Regions from separate parts of the Mesorhizobium sp. M0152 genome, predicted to be linked through region 2. Evidence: riboswitches for the same ligand, from Rfam matches in the RefSeq annotation. Region 2 holds a riboswitch; each other region holds the start of a gene.
The links. A riboswitch is a leader RNA that binds a small molecule or an ion and turns the genes downstream of it on or off. The one in region 2 is predicted to bind cobalamin.

Region 1 (9,394 bases), on a different contig from region 2:
ACCTTCGCTTCGAGGATCTGCAGGACCCCTATGGCATCCGCTTCTGGCCGGAATTCAAGGGCCGCGACGGCTGCCGCACGCCGATGGTGTGGGATGGCAGCGCCACGAATGGCGGCTTCTCCTCGGCAAAGCCCTGGCTACCGGTGCCTGCCAAGCATCTGTCGCAAGCGGTCAATGTCCAGCAGGGCGATGAAGCGTCGCTGCTGGAACATTACCGGCGCTTCCTGACCTTCCGGCGCGCCCATCCAGCGCTGGCCAAGGGCGATATCACCTTCTTCGAAAGCGAGGGCGATACAGTTGCCTTCACCCGCCAGGCGGGCAATGAACAGGTCGTCTGCGTCTTCAACCTTGGCGCGAGGCCGGCCGAGGTTGACCTTGGCGGCCGATCGCTGCAACCTTTGTCCGGGCATGGATTCCCGGGACAGTCCGGCGGCGGTTCCGTCCGCCTCGGCGGCTACGGCGCCTGGTTCGGGCGTATCGACTGAATTTTTGAGGAAATCACTCGGAGGGAAATCATGGCCGATGTCACGCTAAGACAAGTGAAGAAGTCCTACGGCAATCTCAACATTCTCCACGGCATCGACCTCGATATCAAATCTGGCGAGTTCATCGTCTTCGTCGGCCCGTCGGGCTGCGGCAAGTCGACATTGCTGCGCTCGATCGCCGGGCTCGAGGAGATCACCTCCGGCGAACTCAGGATCGACGGCGAGGTGGTGAACGACGTGCCGCCTTCGAAGCGGGGCATTGCCATGGTGTTCCAGTCCTATGCGCTCTACCCGCACATGACCGTCTACGACAACATGGCGTTCTCGATGAAGATCGGCAAGGAGAGCAAGGCCGAGATCGACCGGCGCGTGCGCCAGGCGGCGGAAATCCTGCAGCTGACCAAATATCTCGACCGCCTGCCCAAGGCGATGTCGGGCGGCCAGCGCCAGCGCGTTGCCATTGGCCGCGCCATCGTGCGCAATCCGAAAGTATTCCTGTTCGACGAGCCGCTGTCGAACCTCGATGCGGCACTGCGCGTCGCCACGCGTATCGAGATCGCCAAGCTCAAGGAATCGATGCCCAACACGACGATGATCTACGTCACACACGACCAGGTCGAGGCGATGACGCTGGCCGACCGCATCGTGGTGCTCAAGGACGGCCATATCGAACAGGTCGGCACGCCGATGGATCTGTACAAGAAGCCAGGCAATCTTTTTGTCGCCCAGTTCATCGGCTCACCGGCCATGAACATCCTGCCGGCGACCATCGAAAGGACCGGAAACGCGACAATCGTCAGCCATGTCGGCGGTCGCAAGGCAACCGTGCCGATCTCGACGCCTGCTTCGGCAAAGGGGACGGCGGTAAGCTTCGGCGTACGGCCGGAGGATCTGATCATCGCCAGCGGTGGCGATTATCTGTTCGAAGGGACGGTCGACTATGTCGAACAGCTCGGCGAGGTTCAGCTCGTTTACATCGATATCGGCCGCGCCGATCTGCCCTTGGTGACCAAGCTGCCTGGCAATGTCGAGGTCAAGCGCGGCTCGACATTGCGGCTGAGCGCCAATGGCGAGGACCTGCATATATTCGACACCGAGGGGCGGTCCTTCGCGCTTCATGAAGCGGAAGCGAAAGCGGCCTGAGACGGAACCACGTCCCGATAACGAAAAAGCGGCGAGCCCAGGCCCGCCGCTTTTTTTTGGAAATCAGCTTCGGCTGTTAGCGGCCGAAGAGATTCCGGTCGCTGCCCTGAGGGGCGGACTTCGGTACGTCGCCCGCCGAATTGAGCAGCTTGTAGACGGGCGACTCGCTCTTGCGGATCGAGCCCGTGTGCGAGGTGTCGACGTTGACGGTCGCCTGCTTGTTGATGTCGGTGCCGCCAACGTTGTCGTTGCGGGCATAGGCGCTGCCGGCGGCAATCAGAAGAGCGGCGGCAGTGAGAACAATCTTTTTCATTTTTTGATACTCCGTATTCGCTAATCCAAGGCGGCGGCAAGCCGCCGCCTTGCGGTCAGATGTTAGTTGTTGCCGAACAGGTTGCGGTCGCTGCCCTGGGTTACAGGCGCCTGCGTGGCCGGCTCCGACTTGCCGGTCGAAGCCGTATACGAGCTGTCGACAGCGGTTGTGGCAGGCTGGTTGGCGCCATTGGAGCCAAAATTGTCGCTGCCGGCGAAAGCGCTACCGGAGATAGCCAGGACGGCGGCGGTAGCGAGGATGATCTTCTTCATTTCAAGTCTCCTGAATTTCAAGTTCCACCGGGGCGGGGGGGAAGCCCGCCGTCCACGGGGAATTGGCTGTTAGTTATTGCCGAAGAGGTTACGATCGGCGCCCTGGACGGGCTGCTTTTCAGCCGGAGCCGACTTCTGGGTCGAAGCCGTATACGAGCTGTCGGTCGAAGTAACCGCGGGCTGGTTGGCGCCGTTCGAGCCATAGTTGCCGCCATCGGCGAAGGCGCTGCCGGAGATGGCCAGAACGGCGGCGGCAGCAAGAATGATCGTCTTCATTTCAAGTCTCCTGAATTTGGTTTCACCAGGGCGGCGGGCGAGCCGGCCACCTGCTGGCAATCGGTTGTTAGTTGTTGCCGAAGAGGTTGCGGTCGCTGCCCTGAGCAGGCGTCTGAGCAGCCGGTTCCGACTTCTTGACCGAAGCGGTGTACGAGCTGTCGACAGCAGTGGCTGCCGGGGCGTTCGAACCATAGTGGTCGCTACCAATGGCGAAGGCGCTGCCGGAAATGGCCAGAAGGGCGGCGGCAGTGAGGACAATTTTTTTCATTTTAGGTACTCCAGTATTTTCCCGTCCGTCTAGCGGCGTGTCTTGGGAGGAAATCGCGTCGTTCGGACAGCCCCGATGTGGGAAAGTCATCTGGTCATTGCCAATCACGAAGTTGTTCCGACTGGACCATGAATCCACCTCTTGAAACTGGGCCAAAACCTTCTACTTGCGATTTTTCCCGTTAAATATCAGATGATTAGATGAAAGCTCCACTCCCATCACCAACTGTGTCGGAGGCCGAGTGTTCACACTGTCCTGCACGCACCGTCAACAGAAACGAACCGTTCGGTTCGATTTTAGGCGCTGCTAATAGTCACTTTTCGAAACCGTTAGCCCTTTTTGCTTCTGCCAAAGATCGAAACCCGACCCCCGGCGGGGCGGCGATGAGACGATTTCAAGAGCCCCGATCCTCGATCGAACTATCGCTTATGCGTGTCGCGCCGCATGGATGCGATGTCGTTTTCATGCCGACGCCACGACGCGTGTCGTGATTAGATCGCGCCATCTCAGGTGCCGCTTCGTGACGACGGGGCAGAGAATTGGGAAGCCGGTCAGAATCCGGCGCTGCCCCCGCAACGGTGGTGGAGTTCAAATCGCAACGGGAGACCACTGGGTGCAAGCCTGGGAAGGTGTCGCGATCGTCCGCAAGGACAACTCCAGAGCCCGGAAACCAGCCGAGATTCTAGACTCGACTGATCGCGGTGGGCGGTCAAGAGGCGGATGATGCATGCCGGCTCGCCCTGGCCTGCGTCCAATCCTTCCTCCATCACCACCATAGTCAGTCCTTAACGCGAGGACAGGACATGGATGTGCGCAACGACATGCTGAGGCTGCTGGAGAACCGCAGAGGCGGTTTCTCGCTCGAGCAGCCCTTCTACACCGACCCCGATTTCTTCAAGCTCGACATGGAGCTGATCTGGTATCGCGACTGGCTGTTCATCGGCCATGACTGCGAACTGCCGAAGCCGGGCAGCTATATCACCGCGCAGATCGGCGACTACCCGGTCGTCCTTGTCCGCGACCAGCAAGGCAAGATCAACGCCTTCCACAATTCCTGTCGCCATCGCGGCAGCCGCGTCTGCAACTCCGACAAAGGCACGGCCGCCAAGCTGGTCTGCCCCTATCATCAGTGGACCTACGAGTTGGATGGGCGCCTGCTTTTCGCCCGCCAGATGGCCGACGGTTTCGACAAGAGCCAGTTCGGCCTGAAGCCGGTCGCCTGCGAGAGCGTGGCCGGCTACATCTTCATCTGCCTGGCCAAGGAGCCGGCGGATTTCGCGCCGATGCGGGCGATGATAGAGCCTTATCTCAAGCCGCACCGGCTCAGCGAAGCAAAAGTCGCCTTCGAGAGTACGATCGTCGAGAAAGGCAACTGGAAGCTGGTCTGGGAAAACAACCGCGAGTGCTACCACTGCGCCGGCAACCATCCCGAACTCTGCAAGACGTTTCCGGAAGCGCCTACGGTGACCGGCGTGCAAGGCGCCGACAGCGACCCGGAAATGCTGGCGCACTGGGCGAAATGCGAGGCGGCCGGCCTGCCGAGCAAGTTCCGCATCGATCCGGCCGGGCAATACCGCGCCACCCGCGCGCCGCTGCTGCGCGATGCCGTCAGCTACACGATGACGGGCAAGCGCGCGGTCAAGAAGAACCTGTCAGACAGCGTTGCCACCGATCGGATCGGTTCCTTGCTGCTCTACCACTATCCGACAACCTGGAACCACATCCTCGGCGACCACGCCGTCACCTTCCGCGTGCTGCCGATCAGTGCCACGGAAACCGCCGTGACGACGAAATGGCTGGTGCACAAGGATGCGGTCGAAGGCGTCGACTACGATCTCGCCGAACTCACCCATGTCTGGACGGAGACCAACGACCAGGACCGCCGCATCGTCGAGGAAAACGCCTTCGGCATTCTGTCGCCGGCCTACGAGCCCGGTCCCTATTCGGAACTGCACGAAGGTGGCGTCATCCAGTTCGTCGAATGGTATTCGTCGTTCATCGGCCCGCGCCTGGCCGGCGATGGCAGGCCGGCCCTGCGTAGCGTCGCCTAGAGCAATTTTTTTTGTAGCCAAGCGGACACGCTTGGCTGCAAAAACGCAGCGTCTTGGGATCAAGCGATGCACGGAACACAGGGGACAAGAGGATGAATGCGATGACGGACCTTGGCCTCTATCGTCATCTCGACCAGATGGCACCCTGGAACGACCGGCTGCAGGTGCTGGAAGTGATCGGCGTCAGCGACGAGGCGCCCGACGTGAAGACCTTCACCTTCCGTTCCGACAACCAGACCTGGTTCCGCTACAAGCCGGGCCAGTTCGTGACGTTGGAGCTGCCGACCGCCGATGGGCCGCTGATGCGCACCTACACGCTGTCGTCTTCACCGTCACGGCCGTTCTCGATCGCGGTGACGGTAAAGGCGCAGGCCGGCAGCGTCGGCACACGCTGGATGTTCGAACATTTGAGGCCCGGTTCGCACGTCAAGGCCTATGGGCCGGCCGGAGACTTTTCGCTGCACAGCCACCCGGCGGCCAAATATCTGTTCATCTCGGCCGGCTCCGGCGTAACGCCGATGATGTCGATGCTGCGCTGGTTGAACGACTGCGCGCCATGGACCGACGTCGGCTTCGTCAACTGCGCGCGGCGCGCGGAAGAGATCATCTTTCGCAAGGAGCTCGAACTGCTCGGCGGGCATATGCCGGGCCTGTCACTCGGCTTCATGATCGAAGAGCGGTCTAGCCGCGAGGGCTGGTACGGGCATATGGGCCGGATCGACGCGATCCGGCTGCCGCTGCTGGCGCCCGATTTCCGTGAGCGCGAAATCTTCTGCTGCGGTCCCGACCCCTTCATGCGTGCGGTACGCGGCATGCTCGAGGCAGCCGGCTTCGACATGACGAAATATCACCAGGAGAGCTTTGCCGCGCCGATGGTGGAGGAAATCCCGGCACCGTTCACAGCACCGGCAGAAGACGGTACTGCCGGCCCTGTCGAGGCCGTGACGCCGATCCGGTTCACGCTTTCGGATGTCGATGCGGACTGCGTCGCCGGCCAGACCGTGCTGCAGACGGCGCGCGCCTCGGGCGTGCGAATTCCCGCCGCCTGCGAATTCGGCCTGTGCGGAACCTGCAAGGTGAAGAAAGTCTCCGGCGCTGTCGAGATGAGCCACAATGGCGGCATCCTCGATCACGAGGTCGACGATGGCTTCATCCTGGCGTGCTGCTCGAAGCCGCTGTCGGCGCTGGAAATCGAGGCGTAAGCGGCGAGCACCCGAACCGAGCCCGTGCCTTGCCAAGAAAGAACCCGGTGTTTACAGGCGTTGTAGGGGAAGCAGTCGCACCAGCCGGCGGGTTGGCTGTGGCAATTGCAGGGCGGGACAACACCGATGGGTCATTCCGACGTCTACACGGTCGCGAGCAGCGACATCGTCTTTGAATCTTTCGACGGCGAAGCCGTGGTGCTCGACCTCTCGAATGGCAAGTATTTTGGTTTCTCCGATTCCGGCAGCAGGATCTGGGAGGCGCTGTCATCCGGCGTACCGCCCGTTCAGTTGATCGGAGCGGCGACCCGAGTTGGAGAGGTGACCGCCTCCGAGATCGGCCGGTTCGTTGCGCAACTCCTCGAGTTCGGCTTGCTCGCACCTGCCGCCGATGCACCGGCGCAGATGCCTTCCGAGACCTTGCTCGCCGACTTGGCCCGTGCCGGCGACCCGCTCCACGTCGAGATCCATGACGACCTCGCCGACCTGATCCTGGTCGACCCCATCCACGAGGTGGAAGAGCCCGTCGGCTGGCCGGCGGTCAAGCAGGCAACCTGAACGGCTGTTATCAGGCGACCACGGGGGCCGGGCGACCATGTCTAGCATCACGCTGAAAACCCTGCCCGACTATGCGCGTCACGTGCTGGCGGCAGCGGAAAGCGCGGCCGGCGACTATCACGTCACTCGCAAGGTTCATTTGCCCCGGCTGGAGATCACGGTGCGTATGGGCGCGGGAGTCCTGGCGAGCGCCGTCGAACAGGCTTTCGTTCCGGCGCCGGTTGCCGGACCCGGCAAATGCAGCATTTTCGTCGCCGATCCACAAATAGAGGGCGTCCCCGCACCGGCAGGTTGGGGCCGGGCGTTTTTTACTCCTCATGCTTTCGCCAGCCGGCTGGCCGAGGCAGGATTGCGTGGCAACTATTTTCACGATCTGGATTTCTGGCAGTTCTACGATCCGCAACATGGCGTTGGCGTGCAATTGATGGCCTCGGCCGACGCCTTCCCACCCTGGGAGCCGGGTGCGCCGCTGCGGGCCTTTCTGCATTGGGAATATGCGGCCCGCGGCATGCGGCTCGCCCATGCAGGAACGCTCGGCATCGACGGCAAGGGCATCCTGCTTGCCGGCTCGGGTGGGGCCGGAAAATCGGGAACGGTCGTCGCCGGGCTGCTCAACCGGCTCGACAGTGTCGGCGACGATTATGTGCTGATCGGCATGGCTGCGGCAGTGACCGCCTATCCCCTGTTCGCCACGCTCAAACAGGATCCGGAGGGTTTTCGTCGCCTGGGACTGGACCGGAGGCTGACGTCGTACGGCCCGCTCAACTGGCAAGGCAAGCATCAGTTCCACATTGGCGACATAGCGGCCCGGCCGATGCCGTCAAATCTGGACATCACCGCTCTGGTGGTGCCACATATCAGCGGAGGCAGGGCCAGTTCGATCATACCGCTGTCGCGAAAGGAAGCCATGATTGCACTGGCACCGTCCGGTATCGCCCAGATGCCGGGCGAGCGCGAAAGTGGCTTCCGCTTTTTCAGCGACCTCACGCGCCTTCTGCCGTGCTACCGGCTGTCGCTGGGGACAGAGCCGCAGGAGATAGCCGGTACGATCGCGGATTTCATGATGCGGGGCACAGCATGAAACTGAGCGTGATCATGCCGGTCTACAATCGTGAAGATCATGTCGGCCCGGCGCTGCGCTCCCTGCTCAGGCAACGCGACGCAGCCGATCTCGACATCATCGTCGTCGATGACGGTTCCACCGACGGCTCGGCCGCGGTTATCCGGTCGCTGATCGAGGAGGCTCCCTGCATCCGTCTTGTCCAGCAAACCAATGGCGGAGTGACAAAGGCGCGCAACGCCGGTCTGCTGCAATTGCCGCGGCACGCAGACTTCGTGTCTTTCCTCGATTCGGACGATATTTCGCCGGCCGGGCGCTTCAGGGCGGACCTTGCCTGTTTTGCCGGCGATCCCGGCCTCGATCTGACCTACTCGCGGATGATGCTGGTCGACGGCATCGACGACGACACGCTGCAACCGGCCGCCGACAGCCATTGCATGACGGTGCGGGGAATCCACCTGTCGGCGGGCATCTTCAGCCGCAAGCTGATCGAGCGCATCGGCGCCTTCGACGAGGCGTTCAAGCAGGCCGAGGACACCGACTTTCTGCTGCGCGTCTTCGAAAGCGGCCCCAAATTCGTCATGCCCGATACGGTCGCGCTTTACTACAGACGTCATCCGGGAAACATGACCAAGCAAGCCGATACGGCACTGCGGGAATTCATGCGTGCCATTCACAAGTCGATGAAACGGCGCAAGGCCGATCCTTCCTTGCACAGGGTCGAGGGTATCTTCGATTTCAAGGAACTCGCAGACTGGCGCTTTATGTAACATGCCTGGCTATGGCGTCATCATTCCAGCTTTCAACGCGGCCACAACCATTGCCGAGACACTGGCCTCGGTGATGGCGCAAACGGTGAAGCCCGATGACATCGTCATCGTCGACGACGGCTCGACCGATGATCTCGCCGGGATGATCCATGCTCTCGGTATGCCAATACGCCTGCTGCGGCAAGAAAACGCCGGACCTGGCAGCGCCACGACCCGAGGCATCGCGGCCCTGTCGACGCCGTTCATCGCCACGCTCGATGCGGACGATCTGTGGCTGCCGAACAAGATTGAGCGGCAGCTGGCGCATTTCGCAGAAGCTCCGGCAACGTCGGCGGTTTTCTGTCACTGGCGGACCTTCCGCGACGATCGGCCCGACGCGGCCGAGGCCGCCGCCTTGCCCGGCTGGGCGCGGACGACCATGGTAATCCGCCGTGACGTGGCCGACGCCATCGGCCCCGTGGTCGATCCGCCAGGGGGCCGTGGCGAGATGATCGACTGGATCGCCCGCGCCAGGGAGGCAGGCTTCGTTCTCGGCATGATGGATGAGGTGCTGGCCTTGCGGCGCATAAGGCCAGGCAGCCTGTCATACGGACGCGATCCGGCACGCGACCGCGGCTACCTCCAGGTAGCAAGGCTCGCCATGCAGCGGCGAGCGCAGAACAAGGCAGGCACCCGTTGAAGGCCAAGCCAATTCGCCGCATCGGCCGCCGCTTTCCGGACTATGGCTGGTCCTGGCCGACGGGTGGACTCGACCAGTTGCTCAAGGCGGCGCTGCTTGCCAATGAGGACGCCGCCGCAAGTTACGCCACGCTCTGGCTTGACGCGAACGATATCGATCTCGTCTCCTTCCGGGAACACCGGCTGCTGGCTGCCGTCTCCGACAGGTTCGGCAGGAAATTGGCCGGCCATACCGCCTACCCGCGTCTCGTCGGCCTGCAGAAGATGCTGTGGACCAGATCCCGCATGGCGATGCGTGAAGCCGAACCGGCGCTGAAG
Region 2 (9,394 bases):
ATCGCCGGCTGCCTCCTTGCGCGGATGCTCGACCGGCGCGGCCGGCGCGATGACCAATTGCGGCACCTGCTTGTAGGAAAAACCGCCGCGGATATCGCCCATCTTGCTGGCGACGATGCCCACCGCCGCTTTTTCGAGATTGCGGTCGTAACGCGTTTCGGCGGCGGCGGGTGCCGCGATGACCGCCAAGACGGCCGCGCCGCATAGAAGCATCTTCATTGTCGTTGTCTCCCTGCCTGGTTCCGATCTAGCAGGGCGCCATTGAAAAACGGCCAAGAGACACGGTAAGCAAAACGCCAAACGGCAGCATTACCAACGCGTTAAGGACGCAAGCCGGGGCATGTCCTTGAGGTTTTGAGTCAGGCGCGCTGGGCGCGGACCGTGTGCCCGAGCGCCGTGAAAACGGTGCGCACGATGCCGGCGGCATCGAGACCGGCATCGGCATACATTTTTTCCGGCTTGGCATGGTCGGTGAACGCGTCGGGCAGCACCAGGGGACGCACTTTCAGGCCGCTTTCCAGCAAGCCCTCATGGGCGAGGAACTGCAGCACATGACTGGCGAAGCCGCCGACGGCGCCCTCTTCCACCATCACCAGAACCTCGTGCGAGCGCGCCAGCCGCCGGATCAGATCCTCGTCGAGCGGCTTGGCGAAACGGGCATCGGCAACCGTAGTGGAAAGTCCAGCTGCGCCAAGTTCCTCGGCAGCCATGAGACAATCCTGCAGCCGGGTGCCGAAAGACAGCAGGGCGACCTTCGTGCCTTCCCTGACGATGCGGCCCTTGCCAAGTTCGAGCACCGAGCCGCGCTCCGGCATATCGACGCCGACGCCGTTGCCGCGCGGATAGCGGAAGGCGATCGGGCCGTCATCATAGCTTGCCGCGGTGCGCACCATGTGGCGCAGTTCCGCCTCGTCGGCGGCCGCCATGACGACGAAGCCAGGCAGTGTTGCCAGGAAAGTGGTGTCGAAGGCGCCGCAATGCGTCGCGCCATCGGCGCCGACGAAGCCGGCCCGGTCGATGGGAAAACGCACCGGCAGTTTCTGGATCGCGACGTCATGGACGACCTGGTCGTAGGCGCGTTGCAGGAAGGTCGAATAGATTGCCACGAAGGGCTTGTAGCCTTCGGTGGCGAGGCCGGCGGCGAAGGTCACGGCGTGCTGCTCGGCGATGCCGACATCGAACGTCCTGGCCGGGAACGCTTCGCCGAACAGGTCGAGCCCGGTGCCGCTCGGCATTGCCGCGGTGACGGCGACGATACGGTCGTCCTCGCGGCCTTCCCTGATCAGGCTCTCGGCGAACACCTTGGTGTAGGCTGGCGCATTGGCCGGCGCCTTGGCCTGCGCGCCGGTGATGACGTCGAACTTGTTGACGCCGTGATATTTGTCGGCGGCGGCTTCGGCCGGCGCATAGCCCTTGCCCTTCTGGGTGACGACATGGATCAGCACCGGGCCTTTGCCATTGTCGCGGACATTCCTCAGAACCGGGATCAGATGCTCCAGATTGTGACCGTCGATGGGACCGATATGATAGAAGCCGAGCTCCTCGAACAGAGTACCGCCCGTGACGTAGCCGCGCGCATGCTCGACCGCCCTGGTGATCGCGCGATCGGCGCGCTTGCCGAGATAGGAGGTCAGTTTCTTGCCGAAGTCGCGCAAGCCGACATAGGCCTTGCCTGAGGCCAGGCGCGCCAGATAGGCGCTCATCGCGCCGGTCGGCGGGGCGATCGACATGTCGTTGTCGTTGAGGATGACGATCAGCCTGGCATCGAGCGCACCGGCATTGTTCATCGCCTCATAGGCCATGCCGGCCGACATCGCCCCGTCGCCGATGACGGCGACGACGTTGTTGCGGCCGCCGGAGAGATCGCGGGCGGCGGCCATGCCGAGACCCGCCGATATGGATGTCGACGAGTGGGCGGCGCCGAACGGATCGTACTCGCTTTCGGCGCGACGGGTGAAGCCTGAAAGGCCGTCCTCCTGCCGCAAGGTGCGGATGCGGTCGCGCCGGCCGGTCAGGATCTTGTGCGGATAGGCCTGATGGCCGACGTCCCAGATCAGCCTGTCATCCGGCGTGTTGAAGACATAATGCAGCGCCACCGTCAGTTCGACCACGCCAAGACCGGCGCCAAGATGGCCGCCGGTGCGGGACACGGCGTCGATCAGCTCGGTGCGAAGCTCGGAAGCCAGTTGCGGCAGATCGCTCTCGGCAAGCGTGCGCAGGTCGGCCGGGATGCGGACCATGTCGAGAAGCGGCGTATGCGGCGTTGCGTTCACGGGTAGGCCTGCTCGGTATGTTCATGGGCGGGATAGGCCGCCGGCCGGCGAAAGTAAATGCTTGGCGGCGGTGCGGATCAGGCTTTAGGTCGTTGTTTCATGCATGTCGTTCTCCCAAAACCGGGGCCACTTTTGGGCGACGTACACTAGCTTTCCGGCAACGGGATGAATTCTTCCTCATCTCCGGGAACGATATCGAAGCGGCCTGTCTTCCATTCCTGCTTGGCCTGTTCGATGCGCTCCTTGGAGGACGATACGAAATTCCACCAGATGTAGCGCTTCGAGCCGAGCGAAGCGCCGCCGAACAGCATGAAATGGGCGCCACCCTGTGACGACACGACGATCTCGTCACCGGGCCGGAACACCAGCAGCCGTTCCGCCGGAAAGACATCGCCTGAAATCGATACCTCGCCTTCCAGCGTGTAGATGGCGCGCTCCTCGGCATCGGGCGGGATCTTCACGCTGGCGCCCGGCGCCAGGCGCAGGTCCGCATAAAGCGTGTCGGAGGCTGTCCTGACCGGAGACCACAATCCCTGGAAATCGCCGATGACGACGCGCCCGCTGACGCCCTCGGCATCGATCGCGGGAAGGCGCAAGGCGGCAGTGTTCTCGAACACCGGCGCCACCTCTTCCTTGTCGTCCGGCAGCGCCAGCCACGTCTGGAGACCGGAGACCGACATCGGCGCACCGCGCAGTTCTTCCGGCGTGCGCTCGGAATGGACGATGCCGCGGCCGGCTGTCATCAGGTTCACGTCGCCGGGCTGGATGACCATCTCGGTGCCGAGCGAATCGCGATGGCGGATCTTGCCGTCGAACAGGTAAGTCACCGTCGACAGGCCGATATGCGGATGCGGGCGGACATCGAGCGCCTGGCCGGCGCGCAGGATCGCCGGACCCATGCGGTCGAAAAAGATGAAAGGCCCGACCAGGCGCCTCTTGGCGGTCGGCAGGGCGCGGCGCACCTCAAAGCCGCCAATATCCTTGGCGTTCGGGATGACCATCAGCTCGATCTGGTCGCTGGCAAAGGCGTCGCCTACTTCGGGATCCTTCCCGGGAAAGAAGCTCATGAACTCTCCTTGTCAGCGACCAATGGCTGCTTGGCCGGATAAGGCAAACCGGATCGCCGCCTTGGCCCGTAGCTTGGCCGCCACTTCTTCGCGATTGCGGGGATGCTGATGGGTTTCGAGCGAATCCAGCAGCTCGCGCGCCGACGCGGCAATGGCCTCGACGGCGTGGTCGAACGCGTGCTGGTTCTGCTTCGAGGGCCGCGTCGTTCCGCTCAGCTTGCGGACAAACTGAAGTGCCGCATCGCGGACTTCGTCATTGGTTGCCGGCGGATCAAAATTGAACAGGGTCTTGATGTTTCTGCACATCGCTTCCTAATCTCCTCTTGCCGTGGAGCCGTTTCAATCGAGACGAGCTTTATCCCTAATCATCATGGTGTCCAAAAGTCGGTGAGACGAGACCGTCGTTGGGGGACGCCTCAATCCGCATCCAGCGGTTCGGTGCCGACAGGCTTGCCGTCGCGCGACAGCCTTATCTTCTCGACCTTGTCCTCGGCGGACTTCAGCAGCCGGTCGCAATGCACCTTCAGCGCTTCGCCGCGCTCATAGATCCGGATCGACTGGTCGAGCGGCACGTCGCCGCGCTCGAGGTCATCGACGATCTTCTCCAGCGCCTCGAGTGCCTGTTCGAAGCTCATCGCCTTGACGTCTTCGTTGGTCGCATCAGCCATCATTCATCCTTTCATCAGTCGCCCGACATGGGCGGCGACCGAAAATGCCAATCCCTGCAGATCGTAGCCGCCCTCGAGCAGGCTGACGAGGCGGTTGCCGCTGTGGCGCGCGGCGCGCTGCATCAGTTGGCCGGTCGCCCAGTCGAAATCGTCCTCGGTCAGATTGATCTCGGCCAGCGGATCGCGATGGTGCGCGTCGAAACCGGCCGAAATGATGATCAGGTCGGGCGCGAAATTGTCTAGCGCCGGCAGGACGCGCGACAGAAAGGCATCGCGAAAGACCTCGCTGCCGGTCTGCGGCGCCAACGGGGCGTTGACGATGTTGCCGGCGCCGGTCTCGGTCTTCGCGCCGGTGCCGGGATAGAGCGGCATCTGGTGCGTCGAACAATAGAGCACCGACGGATCATCCCAGAAAATGTCCTGCGTGCCGTTGCCGTGGTGCACGTCCCAGTCGACGATGGCGACGCGCTCGATGCCATGCTTCTTCTGCGCATAGCGCGCCGCGATCGCAGCGGTATTGAACAGGCAGAACCCCATCGCGGTGGTTTTCTCGGCATGGTGGCCGGGCGGGCGGGCGGCGACGAAAACATTATCGGCGCGATCTGAAAAGACGTCGTCGACGGCAGCGTTGGCGGCGCCGATCGCGGTGATCGCCGCTTGCCAGCTCTTCGGGCTGGCGGTGGTGTCGGCATCGATGCGAGCTATGCCTTCGTCGGGAATGGCGGCGCGCACGCGCGCGACGAAGTCGGCGGGATGCGCGTAGAGGATGGTGGCCTCATCGCCTTGAGGCGCCTTGACGCGGTCGAGCGCGGCGAAGGCTTCGTCATCGAGCACCCGTTCGATGGCGCGCAAACGATCAGGCCGCTCGGGGTGGCCGGGTGGCGTGATGTGCTCGAGAAAGATCGGATGGGTGTAGAGACGGGTGGCCATGTTTTCTATCTAGTGCCCTGACGGCGCAATGGCCATGCGTTGCGGCTTGATGGCTGGGGAAATCGCACCTGCGTCCATTCTTGTCGCCAGGGCACGAATCGGGGTTAGCGGGTTCCTTCGGAGCGTTCGCCGGCGCGCTGGTTTGAGAACCATCAGACGAAAAACCCGCCTGTGCGGTGGGTCATTCGCGCAAATCAGCACCATGGACGAATATCTAGCATAGCGGCGGTCACGGTATCAAGGAAAAAATTCCTACCGTGAACAGCTGCCGGCGCACAAAAAGCTGTCGGCACGACGGCATTGGCCGCCGTCAGGCCTTTTGCCAAGCTGGGTTCGGAGCCCTGTTCATGTCGCCGAGGGGATTGGCGGCGCCGGCGCTTCGTCGTAAGGTCGCGGCCACTGCCTGGTGCCCGCGCAAGCGGGAGAATCGGGAACACGGTTGAACTCCGTGGCGTGCCCAACGCTGTAAGGGGGACCGCGCCGGCAAATGCCACTGTCGATGACGGGAAGGCACCGGACGCGGGTTGATCCCGAGCCAGAAGACCGGCCTGGCAGGCATCGTCATCCGCATGGTCAGGCGGCTGGCATCATAGCAATCGCAAGGGGACAAGCGATGCCGGACACCATGACCGCTCCTATGGGCGATGGATTTGACCAGATGGCGCGCGACGCGGTCTATCGCGCCATGTTCACGCGGCGCGACGTGCGCAGCCATTTCCTGCCCACAGCGCTCGACGACGAATTGCTGGCGCGGCTGCTGCTTGCCGCGCACCACGCGCCGTCGGTCGGCTTCATGCAGCCATGGAATTTCATCGTCATTCGCGATGCCGCACGACGGGCGGAGGTGCGCGACCTGTTCCTGGCGGCGCGCGAACAGGAATTGCCCGCCATCGCGGCAGAGCGGCAGGCGCTCTATCGCAAGCTCAAGCTGGAAGGCATCTGCGAAAGCGCGCTCAACATCTGCATCACCTGCGACCGCGAGCGCTCGAAGAACTCGCCGCTTGGGCGCTGGCACAATCCGGAGATGGATCTCTACAGCACGGTCTGCGCGGTGCAGAATTTCTGGCTGGCGGCGCGCGCCGAAGGCGTCGGCGTCGGCTGGGTCAGCATCATCGAGGCGCAGGCGCTGAAAAGCCTGCTGTCGATTCCCGAGCATGTGACGCCGGTCGCTTACCTCTGCGTCGGCCGCGTCTCGGAGTTCGCGCCAAGGCCGGATCTCGAAACGCATGGCTGGGGGCGGCGGCGGCCGCTGCCCGAATTGATCATGAGCGAGATTTTTGGCGGCCCAGGCGAGGCGCCGCTCAAATCCACCGTGGCGCGCCTCAACCCGGTTAGCCCCGCACCTGCGACCGCCAGCCCCGCGGATCAGGATGTCGCGCCGGCCGTGCCCCAGCGCGAGCCGCCGAAGGAGGCCAGCGCCTTGTCCTTGAGCTCCCTGAACTTCGACGACGCCTCGGCCAGCCGGTCGTCCCAGGCGGGGTCGGGCACCTGGCCCTCGATGGTCTTGAAATAGACCTGCATCAGGCAGGCGATGGCAAAGGGTTCGATGAAGGCCGCCTTGAAAGCCCAGGCGAAAACGATGGCGAGCACGAAAGCCCAGCCGGCGAGTTGGCCGGGCATCAGGAAAAGAATGGCGCCGGCCGGCGCCAGCATCAGCAGGAAAATCACGAAGGAGACGCCCCACATGATGACTGCCAGCCAGACGGCGTTCTTGACCATGGTCTTGCCGTTCTGGGCGTAGAGCACGACACCTTGCCTGGCCGTCTCGAACGGCGAGGACGAATTGAGGCGGATGTTGTAGCCGAGGATGATCTCGTCGACATAGGTCAGCGACAGGCGGACCACCGTGTTGAGGAAAGAGACCAAGCCGCTCAGGCCCGGAATAGGAAGGAAGGCGGCAACGCCGCCGAGCAAGCCGGTGATGGCGCGGATGGCGCCCTTGACCAGCTGGTCGATGACGAAAAGGATGTTGGCCTCGGCGAAACGCTCTGTGACGACTTGCCTGGCATAGGCGATCTGGTTCTGACCATCGGGGACATCCCGGCCGTCGATCAGATGCACCATGACGGCGATATGGCCGGCCTTGACGACATAGAGGATGTATTCGCGGATCCAGTAAACGGCGATCGAGACGACGCCGAAGCCGACCACGCCGCCCCATAAGGCAAAGGACAGCGGCCCGTCGGGATCGGTGGAGATATGGCCGAGACCGTAGCCGACGGAGGCACCCGTTCCCGTCGCCATGATGTAGGCCAGCGTGATGCCGAAATAGACGATCATGCGAAAGACGATGAACGGCCATGTCCGTATCATGATGGACACCGACCTGCCGATATCGAAATCCCACATGCCCCGAATCTCCCGCTGAGAGACTTCTGGTGAGCATGCGCCCAACCCGGCGATTGTCAATCGCGGGACGTGACGCCGCGCAACTGCCGCGATTGAGTGCAATTCCAGGAAAACTGTGAAACGCTTTTCCGTCCGGAAGCGGAACCTCGATCCTGGTAAAGCAAGATGGCTAGCCCGCCTGCAGGAAAGCGCGGGCAAATCCCGGCTCCACGGCTTTGATCGTTCCGTCGGGCAGCTTGAGCAGGCGATCGATCGCGACGCCGTATAGCCTCAGGCGTTCGTCGAGCAGGCGTGCGGCCTCCTCGATGTTTCCTTGGTCGGCCTGGCGCAGCGCGCTATGCATCACGTCGCGAAAGATCAGCCTGATCTGCAGCAGCATGTCGGCGAACGCCAGGGGGTCGGGTACGTCGAAAGCGCCCTCCTCGCTGCCCTTCGCCAGCAGATCAGCGATCAACGGCAGGGCAAGCTGCCTGGCGGCCAGGTCGACCCGGTGGAAGAGCACGACGTTCTCGGGCCGAAACAGGACCGCAAAGGTCGTCCTGAGTTGCGGCGCGAGTTCGACGTTCAGCCGCTGGGAACCTGCGAAAAGCGCGTTGAGCCGGCCGACCGCGTCGAGCGATGGATTGTCGAGCATGGGTTGCAGCTCGGCGAGGCTGTCTCGGGCAAGCCGCGCCGCGAGCGCTTCCAGCAGTGCCTCCTTGGAGGCGAAGTAATGGTAGAAGGCTCCCTTCGACAGGCCGGCCGCGCGGATGATGTCGTTTACCGTCGTGTCGTCATAACCGCGCTCGAAGAACAAGCGCTGTGCGCAGTCGAGAAGCTCGGCGGTGCGTATTTCGGGCGCTTTTCTGGCTCTGGTCAATAAGGTTCCCCCACCGGCGGCTTTCCTGAAAACGTGATCGACGGACCGGAACGCAGCAGCCGACAAGACGTTTTCCGGCACTATAGACCGACGGTCGGTCTGACGCCACAAGTCCCGCCAAAAAGGAGCATTGCATGCGGTTGAGGCGCTGGATTGCGGGTATGATCATCGTTGCGGCGGCGGCAGGCGGTGCCGCAGCCTGGTATTTTCTCAGACCGACACCTGTCTCGGTGGTGACCGCCAAGCGCGGCAACGCCGCCGAGATCGTCTATGCCAGCGGCGCAGTCGAGCCGAAGATCTGGGCCAAGGTGGCGCCGGTGGTGCGCGAGAGGATCGTCGAGCAATGCGACTGCGAAGGATCGCGAGTCGGGCGCGGCTATGTGCTCGCCAAGCTTGACGACAGCGAGGCGAAGGCCGCGCTCGGCGAACTTGAGGCGCGGCGGGCTCTAGCCGAACAGGAGTTCCAACGCCAAACCGTGCTCGCGCAGAAGAATGCCGCGAGCCAGCAGGCGCTCGATCGTGCACGCAGCGAACTATCGCAGACCGAGGCGCTGCTTGCCGCGCAGAAGGCACGGCTTGAGACTTACATATTGCGGGCGCCGGCCCCCGGCGTCGTGTTGAGGCAGGACGGCGAGGTGGGCGAGATTGCCGAACTCGGCACCGTGCTATTCTGGGTCGGCGAGCCGCGTCCGCTACGTGTGGTCGCGGAGGTCAACGAGGAAGACATCGCGCGCGTCGAGGTCGGCCAGCGAGTGCTCCTCAGGGCCGATGCGTTCCTCGGACAAAACCTCCAGGCGATGGTCGACAGCATCACGCCCAAGGGCGACCCGGTGGCGAAAACCTATCGCGTCTACCTGCGCCTGCCGGACGACACGCCGCTGAGGATCGGCATGTCGACCGACGTCAACATCGTCACCCGCGAAGCGAAGAACGCGCTGCTGATCCCCTCGGCTGCGGTCCAGGGGAACTATGTATTCGTGGTCGAAGGCGACCGGGCGCGGCGGCGCGAGATCCGCGCCGGCATCCGCGGCGTGGACGGTGTCGAGGTGTGGTCCGGCATCGGCGAGCAGGACCGGGTCGTGTCGCCCTACCCCGCGGAGCTCGCCGACGGCGCCCGTGTGGCGGCCCAAGGATCATGAGGTGAAGATGCCCCTGATCCTAGACATCGCAATCACGCACATCGCCGGCCGCGGCCGGCAGACGCTCGTCGCGGTGATCGGCGTGGCGGTCGGCGTCGGCTTTTCGATC
Region 3 (9,394 bases), on a different contig from region 2:
AACAGCCCGTCGAGCCGCGCCGATGCATCCGCCAGGGATGCCCGCATCGCGTCTTGCCAGCCGATGTCGGCAAGCGCGCGAATACCGTATTCCAGCGCCGGTCCGGCAACCGCCCATGGTCCGAATTGAGTCTCCAGCCGTTCGACCGTGGACCCATCGGAAAGCGCGAAGCCGAGCCGCAAGCCGGCCAGGCCGAAAAACTTGCCGAACGAGCGCAGCACGACGATGCCGCCCTGGCCGACATCGCCGGCAAGGCTGTGCTGGCGCGGACCGACATCCATGAACGCCTCGTCGACGACCAGCAGCCCGCCCTTGGCGCGCATTGCAGCGGCCAGCGCCAGCAGCCGGTCGCGCTCGATGACGCGCCCATCCGGGTTGTTGGGATTGACGATGACGGCAAGATCGGCTTGCGCCAGCGCCGCGAAGTCGCCGATCTCGGTCACTGCGTGCCCGGCGATCGCTGCTGCCCGCGCATGTTCGGCATAGGTCGGCCCCAGCACGAAGGCCTTGCCGGGCCTTACCAGCGATGCCACGCGCGGCAACAGGATCTGCGTGCCCGGTGCCGCCGCGACGTTGGCTGGCGAAGGCGCGCCATAGGTGCCGGCCGCGATCTCTGTCAGTTCACTCGCCCGCGTGGTTTCCGGCAGCCGCGACAGGGTGGTGGCGGGCAAATCGAAAAGCGGATAGGAGTGCGGATTGATACCGGTCGAGAGGTCGACGAAAGGCTGGGGGGCATCGGGGAACATCGCCCTTGCCCGGCCGAGACTTCCACCATGGTCCACCGCCGCCCCATCAAGAAGCTTCATGTCAGTCCTGATCGCTTTCCTGTCATTGGCCTTTGAATTCGTCCTGGGCTACCCGGACTGGCTGTTTCGCGCCATCGGTCATCCGGTGACGTGGTTCGGCAGGCTGATATCCTTTCTCGACCGCCGGCTCAACCGCGCCACCGATTCCGACGCGCTGCGTCGCCAACGGGGTGTCCAGACGCTGCTGGTTATCGTGCTGGTGCCGGCGGCGATTGGCCTCTGCGTGCAGATCCTGCTCTGGTTCATTCCCCTGGGATTCATCTTTGCCGCTCTTCTTGCAACCTCGCTTCTGTCGCAGAAGAGCCTCCACGAACATGTCGAGGCCGTCGCCGACGCGCTCGAGACCGGTGGCCTCGCCATGGGCCGCGTTGCCGTCTCGCGGATCGTGGGGCGCGATCCCGAAACGCTCGACAGGGCCGGCGTCTGCCGCGCGGCGATCGAGAGCCTTGCCGAGAATTTTTCCGACGGCATCGTCGCCCCCGCCTTCTGGATCGGCGTCGGCGGACTGGCCGGCGGCGCCGCCTACAAGGCGGCCAACACCGCCGATTCGATGATCGGCCACCGTACCCCGCGCCACGAGGCCTTCGGCCGGGCGGCGGCGCGCTTCGACGACCTGGTCAACCTGCCGGCGTCGCGGCTGACGGCCCTGCTGATCGTGCTGGCCGCTTTCCTGGTCAAGGGCGCAGATCCCCGCAATGCCTGGAACGCAGTGCGGCGCGACGCCAGGAAACACCGCTCGCCCAATGCCGGCTGGCCGGAAGCCGCGATGGCCGGCGCGCTCGGTCTCGCACTCGCCGGGCCGCGCAGCTATGGCGGCGTGCTTGTCGAGGACGTCTTCATGGGCGAAGGCGGCCGGCGCGAGGCCGACAGCGCCGACATAAGACGGGCGCTGAAACTCTATCGGACGGCGGATTATTTGTTGATTGCGCTGTTCGGCGTGGTTTCGGCGATCGCCATTCTGGCATGATCTCACCCCCTCGTGAGTTCTCTCACGAAGGGGAGGAAGGGAGCCGGGCTGCAACAGGTTCGCGCCTTTCCTCTCCCCCGTCGATCGGGGGAGAGGTGGCTCGGCGAAGCCGAGACGCAGTGGGGGTCGACGAGCTCGGCAGTCGCGTTTCTCGCACCCGCCGGGTTGCCCCTGCCTGTCTGCGGACCGCGCGTTCGATAACCGCCTTCCCCCAATCCGTCGCTGCTTCGCAGCGCCACCTTTCCCCCCCTCCGGAGGGAAAGGAAATGAGCCCCCTGGGAGCGTTTGGCGACCAGACTTGAATGCTCATCCACAAAAAAGGGGACAACAGCTCTCAAAACTCAATCCCTTGCTGTGCCTTCACGCCCGCCGAGAAATGATGCTTGGTCACGCCCATCTCGGTAACGAGATCGGCGGCTTCGACCAGCGCCGGCTTGGCGTTGCGGCCAGTCACGACGACATGTAGCCCCTCGCGACGGCCCCTGAGCGCGCTAACCACCTTGTCGAGATCGAGATAATCGTAGCGCAGCGCGATATTCAGCTCATCCAGCACCAGCAGGCTGATCGACGGATCGGCCATCAGCTCGAGCACCTTGCTCCACGCGGCTTCGGCCGCGGCTATGTCGCGCTTCAAGTCCTGCGTCTCCCAGGTGAAACCCTCGCCCATCGCGTGCCAGACGACGCGGTCGCCGAAGGCGGCGAAGGCGTCCTTCTCACCCGTATGCCATTTGCCCTTGATGAACTGGACGACGCCGACGCGCTTGCCATAGCCGAGCATTCTGAGCGCCAGGCCAAAGGCGGCTGTCGTCTTGCCTTTGCCCGGACCGGTATTGACGATGAGCAGCCCCTTCTCGATCGTCTTGGCCGCCACCTCGGCATCCTGCACCGCCTTGCGCTTGGCCATCTTGGCGCGGTGGCGTTCTTCGTCCTTTTCGTCGATATCGGTCATCTCATTTCACCTTGAGCGGCAGCCCCGCTACCATCAGCAGCACCGTATCGGCGACTGCGGCAACCTGCTGGTTGAGCCGGCCTGCCGCATCGCGAAAGCGGCGCGCCAGTGCGTTGTCCGGCACGATGCCTTGGCCGACCTCGTTTGAAACCACGAACCATGGCCCGCGCGGCCGCGACAGCACATCAGCCAGCCGCCGGCATTCCAGCTCGAGGTCATGTTCGGCCAGCATATGGTTGGTCAGCCACAGCGTCAGGCAGTCGACCAGCACCGGCTGATTATCAGGCAATGCCGCCAGTGCGCCTGCGAGATCGAGCGGCGCATCGATCGTCGCCCAGCATTCGCCGCGCCGCGAGCGGTGCAGCGCGATGCGTTCGCGCATCTCGTCATCATAGGCTTGCGCGGTGGCGATATAGGCCCATGGCGAGGGCAGCGCCGTCATGAGCGTTTCGGCATGCGCGCTCTTGCCGGAGCGCGCACCGCCGATAATGAAGGTCAGCTTGCCGCGATCAGGCAAAGCTGTCGCGCAGGCTGGTCGCGGTGCCGGTAAAGCGGCCGCGCACCACGCCGACGACGGCGCCGAGCACCACCCAGAACACCAGATTGGTCACCGTCACCGCCACCACAAACTGGTGGTGCAACCCCTCTGGGATCGCCGTGTCGTAGCTGTCGGGCTGCGGCGCGCCGACGATATGCGGCGCCACCATCAAGGCCACGGCGAGGATCGCCAGCGGCAGCGACTTGCGGAAGGCGATCAGGCCAAGGCCGGTCGCGGTGGCCGCCACCGTTGCCCACCACCAGATCTGGCGTTGGGTGAGGTCGGCGGCCGGAATGGCCGGCAGTTCCGGCGGCAGGCCTAGGCCCGGCGCCAGCGTGAACACGGCAAAGCCGGCCAGGCCCCAGAACACGCCCCGGCGCCAATTGCCGATGCCGCCGGCGAATTCGGAAACCGCGACCAGGATCAGCGCGAAGCCGATGCCGGTGACGATATTGGCAAGCACGCTGAAGGCGAAACGTTCGAAACCGTCGGCCGGCGCCCAGCCTTCGTCTTCCGCGACCGGAGCAGCAGATTCCGCAGGCGCGGCCGTGCTCATTGCATTTCCCGCCGGGGCGGCGGAGCCCATGGCGTTGGTGTCCGTTGCAGCCGGCGCGGCATCGTCGTGGTGATGACCGCCGCCAGCCTGTTCGTAGACTTCCGCCTTCAGGATCAGCGGCACGGTGGCATAGGCCTGCATGCAGGCGAGAACGACGCCGGCCACGAGCCCTGCGATCGCCGCGATGAACACGACGTTGCGAAACAGGTTCATGATGTCAAATCCCTATCAGTGGCAGGGAAACGCCATCGAATGACGATAATCGTGGGCGGCATTGTGGACCGCATCGATATGCGAGAAGCCGACGAAGCCCATCACGAAAAGGCCGAGGAATCCAGCGAGAGCGAGCTGCATCAAGCGGGACTGCGAGGAAACGGAGGCGCCGAGCGAGACGGAAGCGGTATTCATGTCATGTCCTTTCGCCCTCCACCCGAGGGCATAGAAGTCAGTTTCCTGTCGCCGGCAGGTCTCCTGGCTCGCGGATCAACGCCCTTCCCCACCTTCCCGAAGAAAAAATCTTCAGTGGCATATGGAGAGGACTACCGCACACAGTTGCGGGGGCAGCCACGGCGTTGGGCGACAAGTCAGCCCGCACCGCATTCCCTCTTGGCTCCAAAATGGAACCGACGACATCGGCGACTATAGGCAGAATCGCCGCCTCCGGCAAACCAAATTCCGCCGGCAACTATTGCGAATGCGGCGTGCCGGCCGGGGATCGCCGACGGCGCTCAATGCGCCACAAAGCGGGCGTGCTGATGCCCGAAGAATATGAATTGCACCGCTTCCACAACTGGGTGCGCGAGCGCCACGCAGGGCTTTCACCCCAGCCCTGATCCTCACAGCGACTTCGGCAGATACCGCCAGGTCACGAAGCCGCAAACCGCGGCCAGCAGGCCGAGCGTGACGAACACCGAGCCCAGCCCGAAGAACGCCAGCACCACTGAATAGACCAGCGGCGGCGTCAGCTCGGAAAAATCGAGATAGGTGCGGTAGACCGCAGCCATCTGCGACCGCTCGTAGGACCGCACCGAGCGCATGAAGGCGGTCGAGCCCAGCGCGTCGAGCGCGATGGTGAACAACGCGCCGCAGAGCAGGAAAGCGCCGGTGAGCAGCGGTGCGCTCTCGCCGACCGCGCCTGCCGCCAACAACATGGCCGACATCGCGAAATAGGCAAAAGTCATGGTCCGCCGACCGCCGAAGCGCTTGCCCGCTCTGCCCCAGAAGATAGCCATGAACAAGAGCGCGTTACCGGCCGAAACCAGCAGGCCGCCGGCCAGCTTGCCCTCGCCGGTGATGACCATGAACAGCGGCCCATAGACAAAGAACGTCGTCCAGAAGCAGGAACGGCCGAAGGCGATCAGCCAGGCGAGCCTCAATCTGGGTTGCGCGACGAAGCGGCCGATATTGGCGAGCGGATTGACCGGGCGCGTCTTGCCCGGGCGGATCGACGGGTTGTCGCCCAGCCGATAGGTCCAGAACAGCGCCAGCAGGGCCGTCGCGAATACCGCCACCGCGCCATGCGCGGCATAGATGCCGAAGCGTGTGTAAAGAAAAATGCCAAGCGTCGGCCCGCCCGTCCAGGCGAACATCGACCACGCCATGCGCAGCGATTCCGCCTGCATGAAGTCGGTCTTGCGGATGTGGTCCATGATGTAGAGGTTGAGCGTGATCGACAGCGCGCTGGCGCCCATGACGCGGCAAAGCATGCCGGCCAATTGTCCGGCAAGCGTATGGGTAACGAAGAACAGCGAGCCGATGGCGAGCAGGCAGGCGCCGGCGGTATAGACCCAGCGCCGGGCAAAGCGGCGGATCAGCATCGGCATGAACAATGTCACCGACAGCCCAAGCAGCGCCACGACAGTGTAGAGGATCGAGACGATCTGCTCGTTGTGGAGGATTTCGTAGGCCTGGATCGGGATGACGCTCGACACCGTGGCGCGGGCAAAGGATTCGACGGCGTAGAGCGAGGCGAAGGTGCGCGCATCCGCAGCCTTGAGAGCGGGAAGCCAGATCGGATGACGCACATGGGTGGACATTGCTTCCTCAAAGCAGAATCACCGACCAAATCTGGCGTGGCGATTGCCATCCCAATAAGAGGAAACCGACGCGCGGCCGGCAAAAGCGAAGTCGGCCAAAGGCTTCCCGGCGCTGGCCTAAAGCAGCGCCTGACGCGGTGGCGACGCGCCCGGCCTTCTTCTGTCCGGTGCAACCGTGATAATCCTCCAGCGGGGCTGAATCAGATCGCGAGACCATGAGTATCCAAACGCCGACCGCACCCGTTCCGGAGCAATCAAAGCGCATCGCCGCCATCGATATCTTGCGCGGCATCGCGCTCCTCGCCATGGCGAGCTATCATTTCACCTGGGACCTGGAGTTCTTCGGCTACACCGATCCCGGCCTCACCGCCTTCGGCTGGTGGAAGCTCTACGCGCGCTGCATCGCCTCGACCTTCCTGTTCCTGGTCGGCGTCAGCCTGTATCTCGCCCATGGCAGAAAGATCCGCTGGAACGGCTTCTGGCGGCGGTTCGCCATGGTCGCCGGCGCCGCGATCGCCATCTCGGTCGTCACCCGCATCGCCACGCCTGACGGCTTCATCTTTTTCGGCATATTGCACGAGATCGCGCTCGCCAGCCTGCTCGGCCTGGCGTTCCTGCGCCTGCCGGCCCTGCTGACGCTTGCCGCTGCCGCACTGGTCGTCGCGGCGCCCGTCTATCTGCGTTTCGAGGCTTTGGACCACCCCTTCCTGTGGTGGATCGGTCTTTCCACAATCAATCCGCGCTCCAACGACTACGTGCCGCTGTTCCCATGGTTCGGCGCCGTGCTTGCGGGCATCGCGGTGGCGAAGTTCGCCTCCACCTCGGGCCTGCGGGCGCGCCTGGCGGGCCTTGCGCCCGGCCGCTGGGCCAATCCCCTGGTCTTCATCGGCCGGCACAGCCTGGCCTTCTACCTGATCCACCAGCCGCTGCTGATCGGCAGCGTCTGGCTGTTCTCGCAAGTCATGCCGGCCAAGGTCGAAACCCCGCAGGTGAACTTCCTGAAAACCTGCCAGATATCGTGCGAGCAGTCGCGCGACAGCAAGTTCTGTTCGAGCTACTGTGGCTGTATGCTGGATACGCTGGAAGGCGAGGCCACGCTTGATCGGCTCTACAACAACGACCAGACCGCGCAGTGGCGGCAGCATCTCAGCGATCTTGCCAGCACCTGTACGGCGCAGACCGACGACAAGATGACGGAGGGAGGGCCACAATGACCGACAGCCAGCCGAAGCCGGGAGTGATACCGTGGCCGCCGCTGATCTATATCGCCGCAATCGCCATCAGCATTGTCCTCGGCATGCTCTATCCCCTGCCATGGATCGGCGATCTCCTGGGCGACATCCTGTTCGCCGCCGGCTGGGTGGCGCTGCTGGCCGTCGCGGCACTCTGGTTCACCGCCATCCGCACCATGGTCCGGGCCAGGACGACGCTCAATCCCAACGCCGTACCCGATCACCTCGTCACGACGGGCCCCTTCGGCATCACCCGCAATCCGATGTACCTCGCCAACACGCTGCTGTTGATCGGCGTCGGCTTTGTCTCGGGGATAGCCTGGTTCCTTCCGCTTGCCTTCGTCGCCGCCTTCGCCACGCAGAAGGTCGCCATCGAGCGCGAGGAAAAGGTGCTGGCGGCGAAGTTCGGCAAGAGATACCGGGATTACGCCAAAAGAGTGCGACGCTGGATTTGAGCAGCGTCAGGTGTTGACGCCGAGTTCCACCAACCGCTCGACGCAGGATTCTTCCGCCTGGTCGAGCTCGGCCAACGTCTCCTCGAGGTCGCGGCGCTTTTGCCTGAGATCCTCGCGCTTTTCCTCTATGCGCTTGATCATCAGCTTGAGCTGGCCGACCTCGCCCGGCGGCTCCTTGTACATCTGGATGATTTCGCGGATCTCGTTGATCGAGAAGCCGAGCCGCTTTCCCCGCATGATCTGGCGGATGAGGTGGCGGTCGGACGGGCGAAACAGCCGGGTTCGGCCACGCCGCACCGGCTGCACCAGTCCCTCGTCCTCGTAGAAGCGCAGCGTCCGCGTCGACACGTCGAATTCGCGGGTCAGTTCGGTGATCGAATAATATTCCCGCATTGTGACCCCATAGCCGAGTTCGACGCGATTGCCGGCCAAGCAGCCCTACCCGTTCCCGGGTCGGACCATCTGGCCGGAATCGGCCAATGATCCCTGTTCCATGAACCTCGCATGGCATTTACGTAAAAGTCAATTGAGGCCGTTCACCTGACGCCGAACCACCAGCTTGCAAGGCCGAGGAAAGCAAAAAAGCCGACGACATCGGTAACCGTGGTGACGAAGACCGCCGAGGCGACCGCGGGGTCGACCTTGAAGCGGTCGAGCAGCAGCGGGATCAGGATTCCGGCCAGTGCCGCGACGAACATGTTGATGATCATCGCCGCCGCGATGATGCCGCCCAGATTGGGATCGCGGAACCAGGCCGCCGCGACGATGCCGATCAGGATGGCGAAGACGATGCCGTTGATGAAGCCGACGCCCATCTCGCGGCGGATGATGCGGCCGGCATTGTAGATGTCGAGATCCCTGGTCGCCAGCGCCCGCACGGTGACGGTCATGGTCTGCGAGCCGGCATTGCCGCCCATGCCGGCCACGATCGGCATCAGCACGGCGAGCGCCACGATATGTTCGATCGTGCGGTCGAACAGGCCGATCACCGACGCCGCCAGGAATGCGGTCAGGAGATTGATCAGCAGCCAGGGAACGCGCGAACGCGAGGTCGAGAAGATGCTGTCGGAAAGCTCTTCGTCGCCGACGCCGCCCATGCGCAGCAGATCTTCTTCGGCTTCCTGCTGGATGACGTCGACGACGTCGTCGATGGTCAGCACCCCGACCAGGCGCTCGTTCTCGTCGACGACGGCGGCCGACAGGAGATCGTATTGTTCGAATTCCCGCGCGGCCTCTTCCTGGTCCATGGTGGCCGGAATGGCGTGGCGCGTTTCGTGCATGACCTCCCCGACCTTGACCGCGCGCCTGGCGCGCAGGATCTGGTCGAGATCGATGGCGCCGAGCAGCTTGAAGCTGGGGTCGATGACGAAGATCTGGCTGAAGCGATCGGGGAGGTTCTTGTCCTCGCGCATGTAGTCTATGGTCTGGCCGATCGTCCAGAACGCAGGCACCGCGACGAATTCCGTCTGCATGCGCCGCCCGGCGGTCTCTTCGGGATAGTCGAGCGAACGGCGCAGCCTGATCCGCTCGGTGAACGGCAGCTGCGACAGGATCTCGTCCTGGTCTTCCTTTTCAAGGTCTTCGAGGATGTAGACGGCGTCGTCGGAATCGAGCTCCTGCACCGCCTGCGCGATCTGAGCGTTGGGCAGGTGATCGACGATCTCCATGCGGATCGCCTCGTCGACCTCGGTCAGCGCGGAAAAGTCGAAATCGGAGCCGAGCAGTTCGACCAGGGCGCGGCGCTGTTCGGGATGCAGCGCCTCGATCAGGTCGCCGAGCTCCGACTGGTGCAGGTCGTCGACCTCGCGCTTGAGCGCGGGCGTGTCGCGGTCGGCGATCGCAGCGCCGATCTCAG

Region 1: linked by a shared signal. The riboswitch ahead of NKJ26_RS24785 (aromatic ring-hydroxylating oxygenase subunit alpha) and the one ahead of bluB (5,6-dimethylbenzimidazole synthase) in region 2 are both predicted to bind cobalamin.
Region 3: linked by a shared signal. The riboswitch ahead of NKJ26_RS23935 (CbtB domain-containing protein) and the one ahead of bluB (5,6-dimethylbenzimidazole synthase) in region 2 are both predicted to bind cobalamin.

Annotation. Positions count from the first base shown of each region.
Region 1 is NZ_JAMYTH010000030.1:28,241-37,634, forward strand. It holds gene bglA (beta-galactosidase BglA) at 1-485, shown strand, start outside; gene NKJ26_RS24760 (ABC transporter ATP-binding protein) at 516-1,628, shown strand; gene NKJ26_RS24765 (DUF680 domain-containing protein) at 1,705-1,941, opposite strand; gene NKJ26_RS24770 (DUF680 domain-containing protein) at 2,004-2,213, opposite strand; gene NKJ26_RS24775 (DUF680 domain-containing protein) at 2,283-2,489, opposite strand; gene NKJ26_RS24780 (DUF680 domain-containing protein) at 2,557-2,757, opposite strand; cobalamin riboswitch at 3,248-3,450, shown strand; gene NKJ26_RS24785 (aromatic ring-hydroxylating oxygenase subunit alpha) at 3,561-4,808, shown strand; gene NKJ26_RS24790 (FAD-binding oxidoreductase) at 4,910-6,010, shown strand; gene NKJ26_RS24795 (PqqD family peptide modification chaperone) at 6,137-6,568, shown strand; gene NKJ26_RS24800 (serine kinase) at 6,606-7,649, shown strand; gene NKJ26_RS24805 (glycosyltransferase family 2 protein) at 7,646-8,398, shown strand; gene NKJ26_RS24810 (glycosyltransferase family 2 protein) at 8,400-9,077, shown strand; gene NKJ26_RS24815 (nucleotidyltransferase family protein) at 9,074-9,394, shown strand, end outside.
Region 2 is NZ_JAMYTH010000002.1:32,228-41,621, reverse strand. It holds gene NKJ26_RS02375 (hypothetical protein) at 1-219, opposite strand, end outside; gene dxs (1-deoxy-D-xylulose-5-phosphate synthase) at 360-2,273, opposite strand; gene NKJ26_RS02365 (pirin family protein) at 2,420-3,340, opposite strand; gene NKJ26_RS02360 (DUF2277 domain-containing protein) at 3,353-3,646, opposite strand; gene NKJ26_RS02355 (exodeoxyribonuclease VII small subunit) at 3,757-4,008, opposite strand; gene NKJ26_RS02350 (histone deacetylase family protein) at 4,012-4,938, opposite strand; cobalamin riboswitch at 5,326-5,504, shown strand; partial or broken gene bluB (5,6-dimethylbenzimidazole synthase) at 5,552-6,220, shown strand; gene NKJ26_RS02340 (hypothetical protein) at 6,304-7,287, opposite strand; gene NKJ26_RS02335 (TetR/AcrR family transcriptional regulator) at 7,457-8,146, opposite strand; gene NKJ26_RS02330 (efflux RND transporter periplasmic adaptor subunit) at 8,281-9,285, shown strand; gene NKJ26_RS02325 (ABC transporter permease) at 9,293-9,394, shown strand, end outside.
Region 3 is NZ_JAMYTH010000028.1:10,892-20,285, forward strand. It holds gene cobD (threonine-phosphate decarboxylase CobD) at 1-806, opposite strand, end outside; gene cbiB (adenosylcobinamide-phosphate synthase CbiB) at 805-1,773, shown strand; gene cobO (cob(I)yrinic acid a,c-diamide adenosyltransferase) at 2,108-2,722, opposite strand; gene cobU (bifunctional adenosylcobinamide kinase/adenosylcobinamide-phosphate guanylyltransferase) at 2,724-3,239, opposite strand; gene NKJ26_RS23930 (CbtA family protein) at 3,232-4,029, opposite strand; gene NKJ26_RS23935 (CbtB domain-containing protein) at 4,045-4,224, opposite strand; cobalamin riboswitch at 4,261-4,459, opposite strand; gene NKJ26_RS23940 (MFS transporter) at 4,653-5,852, opposite strand; gene NKJ26_RS23945 (heparan-alpha-glucosaminide N-acetyltransferase) at 6,068-7,066, shown strand; gene NKJ26_RS23950 (methyltransferase family protein) at 7,063-7,539, shown strand; gene NKJ26_RS23955 (MerR family transcriptional regulator) at 7,546-7,932, opposite strand; gene mgtE (magnesium transporter) at 8,076-9,394, opposite strand, start outside.